One region of the Pseudomonas sp. MF08875 genome, then DNA from elsewhere that is predicted to be linked to it. Evidence: riboswitches for the same ligand, from Rfam matches in the RefSeq annotation. Region 1 holds a riboswitch; the other holds the start of a gene.
The links. A riboswitch is a leader RNA that binds a small molecule or an ion and turns the genes downstream of it on or off. The one in region 1 is predicted to bind cobalamin.
Positions count from the first base shown of each region.

Region 2: it holds a riboswitch for cobalamin, as region 1 does, so the genes downstream of both, cobW (cobalamin biosynthesis protein CobW) here and cobO (cob(I)yrinic acid a,c-diamide adenosyltransferase) in region 1, are expected to answer to the same signal.

Region 1 covers NZ_JCBCUW010000013.1:97,883-101,657, forward strand. Annotated here, with positions in the region: partial or broken gene AC19YT_RS10060 (PQQ-dependent sugar dehydrogenase) at 1-568, opposite strand, end outside; gene AC19YT_RS10065 (hypothetical protein) at 633-1,217, opposite strand; cobalamin riboswitch at 1,373-1,602, shown strand; gene cobO (cob(I)yrinic acid a,c-diamide adenosyltransferase) at 1,681-2,292, shown strand; gene AC19YT_RS10075 (cobyrinic acid a,c-diamide synthase CobB) at 2,286-3,662, shown strand; gene bluB (5,6-dimethylbenzimidazole synthase) at 3,659-3,775, shown strand, end outside.
Region 2 covers NZ_JCBCUW010000004.1:42,884-46,658, forward strand. Annotated here, with positions in the region: gene AC19YT_RS03335 (cobalamin biosynthesis protein) at 1-406, opposite strand, end outside; gene AC19YT_RS03340 (CbtA family protein) at 403-1,104, opposite strand; gene AC19YT_RS03345 (CbtB domain-containing protein) at 1,116-1,310, opposite strand; cobalamin riboswitch at 1,433-1,656, opposite strand; cobalamin riboswitch at 1,725-1,934, shown strand; gene cobW (cobalamin biosynthesis protein CobW) at 2,036-3,103, shown strand; gene cobN (cobaltochelatase subunit CobN) at 3,107-3,775, shown strand, end outside.

The DNA of each region.
Region 1 (3,775 bases):
TGGCCGGCGCTTCGATGCGGGTCTGGCCGGCGGTGTAGGGGAAGCGCAGCAGGCGATCGGTGTCGGCCACGTAGAGGTCGTTGCCCACCAGGGCCATGCCGAACGGCGAGTTGAGGTTGTCCAGGAACACCGTGCGGGTTTCGGCGACGCCATCGTGGTCGGCGTCGCGCAGCAGGGTGATGCGGTTCGGGCTCGGCACGGTGGCGCCGGCGCGGGCCATGATTTTTTCGCTGATCCAGCCGCGCAACCCGGTGCTGTCCTCGGGTTTGGCCGGGGCGTTGGTTTCGGCCACCAGCACGTCGCCGTTGGGCAGCACGTAAAGCTAGCGCGGGTGCTCCAGGCCTTCGGCGAACGCGGCGACCTGGGTGCCGGCCGCCGCCACGGGTTTGCCGCCCGCCGGCCAGCCGATGGCCGGGGCGACGTTGACGGTGGGGATCAGGGTTTTGTTCGGCGCCGGCAGGCGCGGCGACGGCCCGGTGCCGTCGGAAACTTGCAAGGTGGACGTCTCGCCGCAGGCAACCAACCCGGCGGCGAGCACAACGATAAAGGCGGAGCGAGGCTTGAACATGGGCATTTCCCTATGAGTACGCGGCGGTAAGCATAGGGCAGTGGGCGCGGCGCGGGGTTCAACCTTATCCGCGAGCCTCTTTGAACAGCACGGCGATGCCGGGTTGGTAGTTGCCCGCCTCGTTGCGCAACTTGCGGTAGGCATAGGGGAAGTACCAGGCCACGGCGCAGCTGTACTCCTTTTGCAGGTCGTCGACCATGTCCTGGAGTTCTTCGGGGGTGGCGCTGTGCTGGGTTTTTTGCGGGGCGACGAACAGGCAGCCCAGCTTCAGGTCGCTGGGGTAGCTGATGCGGCGGGCGGCGCTGGTGATATCGAGCAGGGCCTGCTCCAGGTTCAGGTGGTTGATCTGGGGCCAGCGCTGGCTGGCTTGCACGTAGGCCCATTCGTCCTTGCTGGCGATGTACAGGTCGGCGCGGGCATTGCGCTCACCGTTTTCCAACTGCTTTTTGGTGGGCGCATGTTCCAGGGTGACCATTTCGGCCATCCAGGCTGCGGCCGAGAGCAGCCCCAGGTTGGCCCGCTCGTCTGACCAGTACGGCGCCTTGTTGTCGCCGCGCACCCGGTTGTAGCGATCGATGCAGTCAAACCAGCGCTCCAGCATCGGTCGCAAAAATTCCAGCTTGGGGTTGCTGATAATCATGCCTTGCATCGTTCACTCCCTTGAGTCGATCGTGTTTGGGTTATGGCTATTTGATATCGCCGCTTCCAGCCTGGCACAAGATTGGCGCCCGTTTATTGACCCATCGCAGTCAATCAACCCTGGCGGCCCCGGGTTTCATTGACGCTCCACCCCCAACCCTCTAACCTTCGCCGCTTGTTTCAGGTGCCCTGTGGCCAGCGGTCGACAGGGTGAAACAGGGAAGCCGGTGAGTGCGTGCGCCAAGCGCGCGGTCACGATCCCGGCGCTGCCCCCGCAACGGTAAATGAGTCAAGGCTGTGCTTTTTGCCACTGTGCCCACCCGGGCATGGGAAGGCGCACCGCCCGGGGCAACCCACTCATGAGCCCGGAGACCGGCCTGATCCATCCAACGGCATCACGGTGGGCGATGCCAGGCTTGTTGCCGTCCTTTATTCCTGCCCGCCGTTATCCAGCCCCAACGGAGAGCTGCCCCATGACCGATTCCCCCGAACGCGACGAGCGCCACCTGGCGCGCATGCTGCGCAAAAAAGCCGTGATCGATGAACGCATCGCCAACTCGCCCAACGAGTGCGGCTTGCTGCTGGTGCTCAGCGGCAACGGCAAGGGCAAGAGCAGCTCGGCGTTCGGCATGCTCGCCCGCGCCATGGGCCACGGCATGCAGTGCGGCGTGGTGCAGTTCATCAAGGGCCGCAACAGCACGGGCGAGGAGTTGTTTTTCCGCCGTTTCCCCGAGCAGGTGCGCTTTCACGTGATGGGCGAAGGCTTCACCTGGGAAACCCAGGACCGCCAGCGCGACATCGCCGCCGCCCAAGCGGCGTGGGCGGTATCGCGCCAGTTGCTCAGCGACCCGGCCATTGGCCTGGTGGTGCTCGATGAACTGAACATCGCCCTCAAGCACGGCTACCTGGACCTGGACCAAGTGCTCAGCGACCTGCAGGCCCGCCCGCCGATGCAACACGTGGTGGTCACCGGCCGTGGGGCCAAGGAGCAAATGATCGAGCTGGCCGACACCGTCACCGAAATGGGCCTGCTCAAGCACGCCTTCCAGGCCGGCATCAAGGCGCAAAAAGGCATCGAATTGTGAGTGTGCGCCAGTGCCCGGCCGTGCTGATTGCGGCGCCGGCGTCCGGCCAGGGCAAAACCACGGTCACCGCCGCCCTGGCGCGCCTGCATCGTAACCAGGGGCGCCAGGTGCGCGTGTTCAAATGCGGCCCGGACTTTCTCGACCCGATGATTCTGGAGCGTGCCAGCGGTGCGCCGGTGTACCAACTGGATATGTGGATGGTGGGCGAGCAGGAAAGCCGTCGCCTGTTGTGGGAAGCGGCGGGGGAGGCCGACCTGATCCTGATCGAAGGCGTCATGGGCCTGTTCGACGGCACGCCCTCCAGTGCCGACCTGGCGCGCCACTTCGGCGTGCCGGTGCTGGGCGTGATCGACGGCACCGCCATGGCCCAGACCTTCGGCGCCCTGGCCCTGGGCCTGGCGCGCTACCAACCGGACCTGCCCTTTGCCGGGGTGCTGGCCAACCGCGTCGGCACCCTGCGCCATGCGCAACTGCTCGAAGGCAGCCTCACCGAAGGCCTGCGCTGGTACGGCGCGTTGTCCCGCGAGACGGGCATCGAGCTGCCCAGCCGCCACCTAGGCCTGGTGCAGGCCAGTGAACTGAACGACCTCGACCTGCGCCTGGACGCGGCCGCCACGGCTCTGGCCAGCAGTTGCGAAGTGGCCCTGCCGCCCGCCGTGGCCTTCGCCGCGCCCCAGCCGGTGGTTGCCGAGCCGTTGTTGGCCGGCGTGCGCATCGCCGTGGCGCGGGACGAGGCGTTCGCCTTCACCTATGGCGCCAGCCTCGACCTGCTGCGGGCGATGGGCGCCCAGTTGCACTTCTTCTCACCTATTCATGACAGCGGGTTGCCCGAGGCCGACAGCCTTTACCTGCCCGGCGGTTACCCGGAGTTGCACCACGTCGCGTTGGCGCAGAACACGCCGATGCTGGAGGCTATCCGCGCCCACCACCGCGCGGGCAAACCGTTGTTGGCCGAGTGCGGCGGCATGCTGTATCTGCTCGACTCCCTCACGGACGTCGAAGGCGTGAGTGCACCGCTGCTGGGCCTGTTGCCGGGCGCTGCGGTGATGCAAAAACGCTTGGCGGCCCTGGCCCTGCAAACGGTGGACCTGCCCGAAGGCAGCCTGCGTGGCCACACCTATCACCATTCGCTGACCACCACCACGCTGGCCCCCATCGCCCGGGGCCTGAGCCCCAACGGCGGGCGCGGCGCCGAAGCGGTGTACCGGGACGGGCGGATGACGGCCTCCTATGTGCACTTTTACTTTCCGTCCAACCCGCGGGCGGTGGCGGCTTTGTTTATGCCCCAGACCGCTATCGCGAGCAGGCTCGCTCCCACAGAGGCCGGTGAAACTCCTGTGGGAGCGAGCCTGCTCGCGATAAGCCAATGACCGACAACGCCTTCCCAGAGGCCGACCGCGCCGCCGTCTACCGCGCCATCGCCGAGCGCCGTGACATGCGCCACTTCAGCGGCGGCACGGTGGCGCCGGCGTTGCTGCGCCGC
Region 2 (3,775 bases), on a different contig from region 1:
CCCGCGCCAATGCAAAGGTGGCCTGGGCGTATTTCTGCCGACGAATCACCAGGCTGGAGGGCTCTTGCGCCAGGCGCTCGGCCAGGGCCAGGGCGGCGCTTTCGGCGATGCCGTAGCACCCGGTGCGCTCGAAAGCGATCTGAGATTGATGGCTCAGTTGATCTTGATAGGTGGCCAGTTCCACGCTACTGAAGCAGGTCAACGGCAAGCCCAATTGCGCCGCCAGTTCCAGCAGACCCGGTTCGTGGCGCTTGAGGTCGATGCTGGCCAGGGCTTGCACCGCGTCCAGGTCGATGCGGTGGGCTTGCAGGGCCTGGTCGAGCAACGCGCGCAGCGTGCTGGCGGGGCAGCCCCGCTGACAGCCCAGGCCGATCACCAGGATCGGCGCCGGGCTGGGGCGGTTCACGCCGGGTATGAGGCGCCACCCTTGCGGCGGAACAACCACGCGCTAATCAGGCCCAGGGCCAGCCAGAACGCGGCATTGGTCAGTTGCGAGGCGATCTTGAACTGCGCTTCGAGGGCTTCGGGGGCCAGCATCGAATGCACTTCTGGCTGCGGCGCGCCGATCACGTGTGGCACGGCCAGGATCGCCGCGCCGAGGATCTTCAGCGCCCAGTGCCTGCCGAACACCACCAGGGCGATGCCCGCGGCAGTGGACGCGGCGGTGCCGACCCACCACATCTGCCGTTGCGCCAGGTCGGCGGCAGCGGTGCCCGGCAATTCCGGTGGCAGGCCCAGGGTCGGCGCCAGGCAGAAGGTCGCATAACCGGCCAGGCCCCAGAACAAGCCTTGCACGGTGCTGTTGGGCGCGCGCAGGGTGTAGAGCCCGGCCAGCATCAGGGCGAAACCGACTGCCACCACCAGGTTGCCGCCGGTGGTGGACAGCACGCGCTGCCAGCCGTCTTCGGGCTCCCAGGCCTCGGCGTCGTGGCTGTGGGCGGCGCCGCCACTGTCGGCGTGTTCATGGGCCTGGGCCGCCGGGGCGCTTTCATAGGTTTCGGCCTGGAGGATCAACGGCGCGACCCAGAAGCTTTGCAGCAGGGTCAGCAGCAGGGCGGCCAGCAGGCCGGTGAAACCTGCGGTTTGGGCGATGCGCTTAATCATGGCGGCAGGTCTCAATGGCACGGGAACGCGGCGCTGTGGCGGGTATCGTGGGCGGTGTTGTGCACCGCTTCGATGTGGGAGAACCCGGCGAAATACACCAGGCACGCGCCCAAAATCGACGCGCCGATGGCGGCAGTGAGGCGTTGGCTCAAGGTGGCGGTGCTGCTGGCGGTGCCGGTATGGCGAGTGCTGCTGATGATCGACATGGCGCTTCCCTTTGTGGTGTCAGGGCGGATCGAGCGCATGCAAACCCCTGCGAGGCGGGCCCGCAGGGCTTCAGACAGCGCCCGCCCACCGCGGGTTTGTTGGGTGAAAGTGGCCGTGGGGGCGCACTGTCGTGTCACTGGCCGGTCTCCGGGCTCGCGAGGGGCCGGGCTTGCGCCGTGGCCTGCTGGAATCGCCTTCCCATGCCGGTTGGCACAGTGGCTGTGATTCCTCTCTCGCTTACCGTTGCGGGGGCAGCACCGGATTCATCAAGGGCTTGAGTAAAGCACATGATCCACCGGTTTCCCGTTTCACCCTGTCAAGGGCACCTGTAACAAGGTGCGTAGGAGAGCATGGGCGAGGGCGGGGCGTCAAATGCCCGAGGCGCCCGGCATTGACCCGCCCCTACGCACTGCGTAGCCTTGCGCGTTCGAGGTTCTTCGGCCCGTGCCGAAGCTAAGAAGGGAACGCGGTCAATGCCGCGGCTGCCCCCGCAACTGTGAACGGTGCTGTTCGCTGCCACGCCACTGCTGATGCCTTCGGGCCAAGCGGGAAGGCGCAGCGAATGCCAGTCCAAGGACTGGCCCACCGTCAGCCAGGAGACCTGCCTCGTCACTGATTCTCACATTCAACCGGGCGGGGTGATCCGGTGGCGAAATCTGCCTTGGCGCCCCCCGCGCCCGGCCAGCCGTCCCGTATGCCCGCCCCCTTTGCCAAAGGGCATCCGATGAAAACACTGGCCAAACTCCCCGTCACCATCGTCACCGGGTTCCTCGGTTCGGGCAAAACCACCTTGCTGCGCCACATGCTCGACAACGCCCAGGGCCGGCGTATCGCGGTGATCGTCAATGAGTTCGGCGAGCTGGGCATCGACGGCGAAATCCTCAAGCAGTGCGCCATCGGCTGCACCGAAGAAGAAGCCAACGGCCGCGTCTATGAACTGGCCAACGGCTGCCTGTGCTGCACGGTGCAGGAAGAGTTCTTCCCGGTGATGCGCGAACTGGTGGCGCGCCGCGCCGATCTGGACCACATCCTCATCGAAACCTCCGGCCTGGCCCTGCCCAAACCGTTGGTGCAAGCCTTCCAGTGGCCGGAAATCCGCAGCGCCTGCACCGTCGATGCGGTGATTACCGTGGTTGACAGCCCGGCCGTGGCCGCCGGCACCTTTGCCGCTTTCCCCGACCAGGTGGACGCCCAGCGCAAACTCGACCCCAACCTGGACCACGAGTCGCCGTTGCACGAGTTGTTCGCCGACCAATTGGCCAGCGCCGACCTGGTGATCCTCAATAAAACCGACCTGATCGCCCCGCAAGACCTGGAGCGCGTGCGCCAGGAAGTGGCCGAAGAACTGCCGCCGGCGGTGAAGATCATCGAAGCCAGCAGCGGTCGCGTGCCCCTGGACGTGCTGATCGGCCTGGGCGCCGGTTCCGAAGAGCACATCGACGGGCGCCACAGCCACCACGACCACCATCACGGCGATGGCGGCGAAGATGACCACGATCACGACGCGTTCGACTCCATTTCCATCGAGCTGCCCCAGGCCGACGAAAGCTTGCTGCTGGCCGCCCTTAACGAGTTGGTGGTCAAGCACGGCATCTTGCGGGTCAAGGGTTTTGCCGCCATCCCGGGCAAGCCGATGCGTTTGCTGATCCAGGGCGTGGGCAGCCGTTTCGACAAGCACTTCGACCGCGCCTGGCGCAGCGACGAGCCGCGCACCACCCACCTGGTGTTGATCGGCCAAGACCTGGATGCCGCCCAACTCGAAGCGCAACTGCGCGCCGCTCTCGGCGCCTGACCCATGCACCTGCTCAGGACCCAACCCGGTGGTTTCGTCGCCGATGACAACATCGCCGACCTGGGGCAAACCCCCGCCGAACTGGTGGTCCTGTGCAGCGGCGATTCCAGCTTGGCACTGCTGGCCGAAGCCGCCCGGCAACTGCCCGAGGATTACCCCAGCCTGCGCCTGGCCAACCCGATGCAGGTGCAGAACCACGCCTCGGTGGACCTCTACGTCGAGCAGGTGCTGCAACACGCCAAGGTCATCCTGATATCCCTGCACGGCGGCATCGGCTATTGGCGCTACGGCATCGAACGCCTGGTGCAACTGGCCGAGCGCGGCGTGCAACTGATTCTGGTGCCGGGGGACGACCGCCCCGACCCGGAGCTGAGCGACCTGAGCACCGTGGCCGCGCCCGAGCGCGATCGCCTGTGGCAGTTTTTGCGCCAGGGCGGTTTGGGCAATGCCCTGGATTTCTACCGCTGCCTGGCCAGTGGCTGGCTGGGCCGCGACTATTCGTGGGGCGAGCCCCAGGTGCTGCCGCGCAGCGCCATCTACCACCCTCGCCATGGCCACGCCAGCCTAAGCCAATGGCATACCGACTGGCAGCCCGGGCAAGCCGTGGCGGCGGTGCTGTTCTACCGCTCCCACTTGCAAGCGGCGAACACCGGGTTCATCGATGTGTTCTGC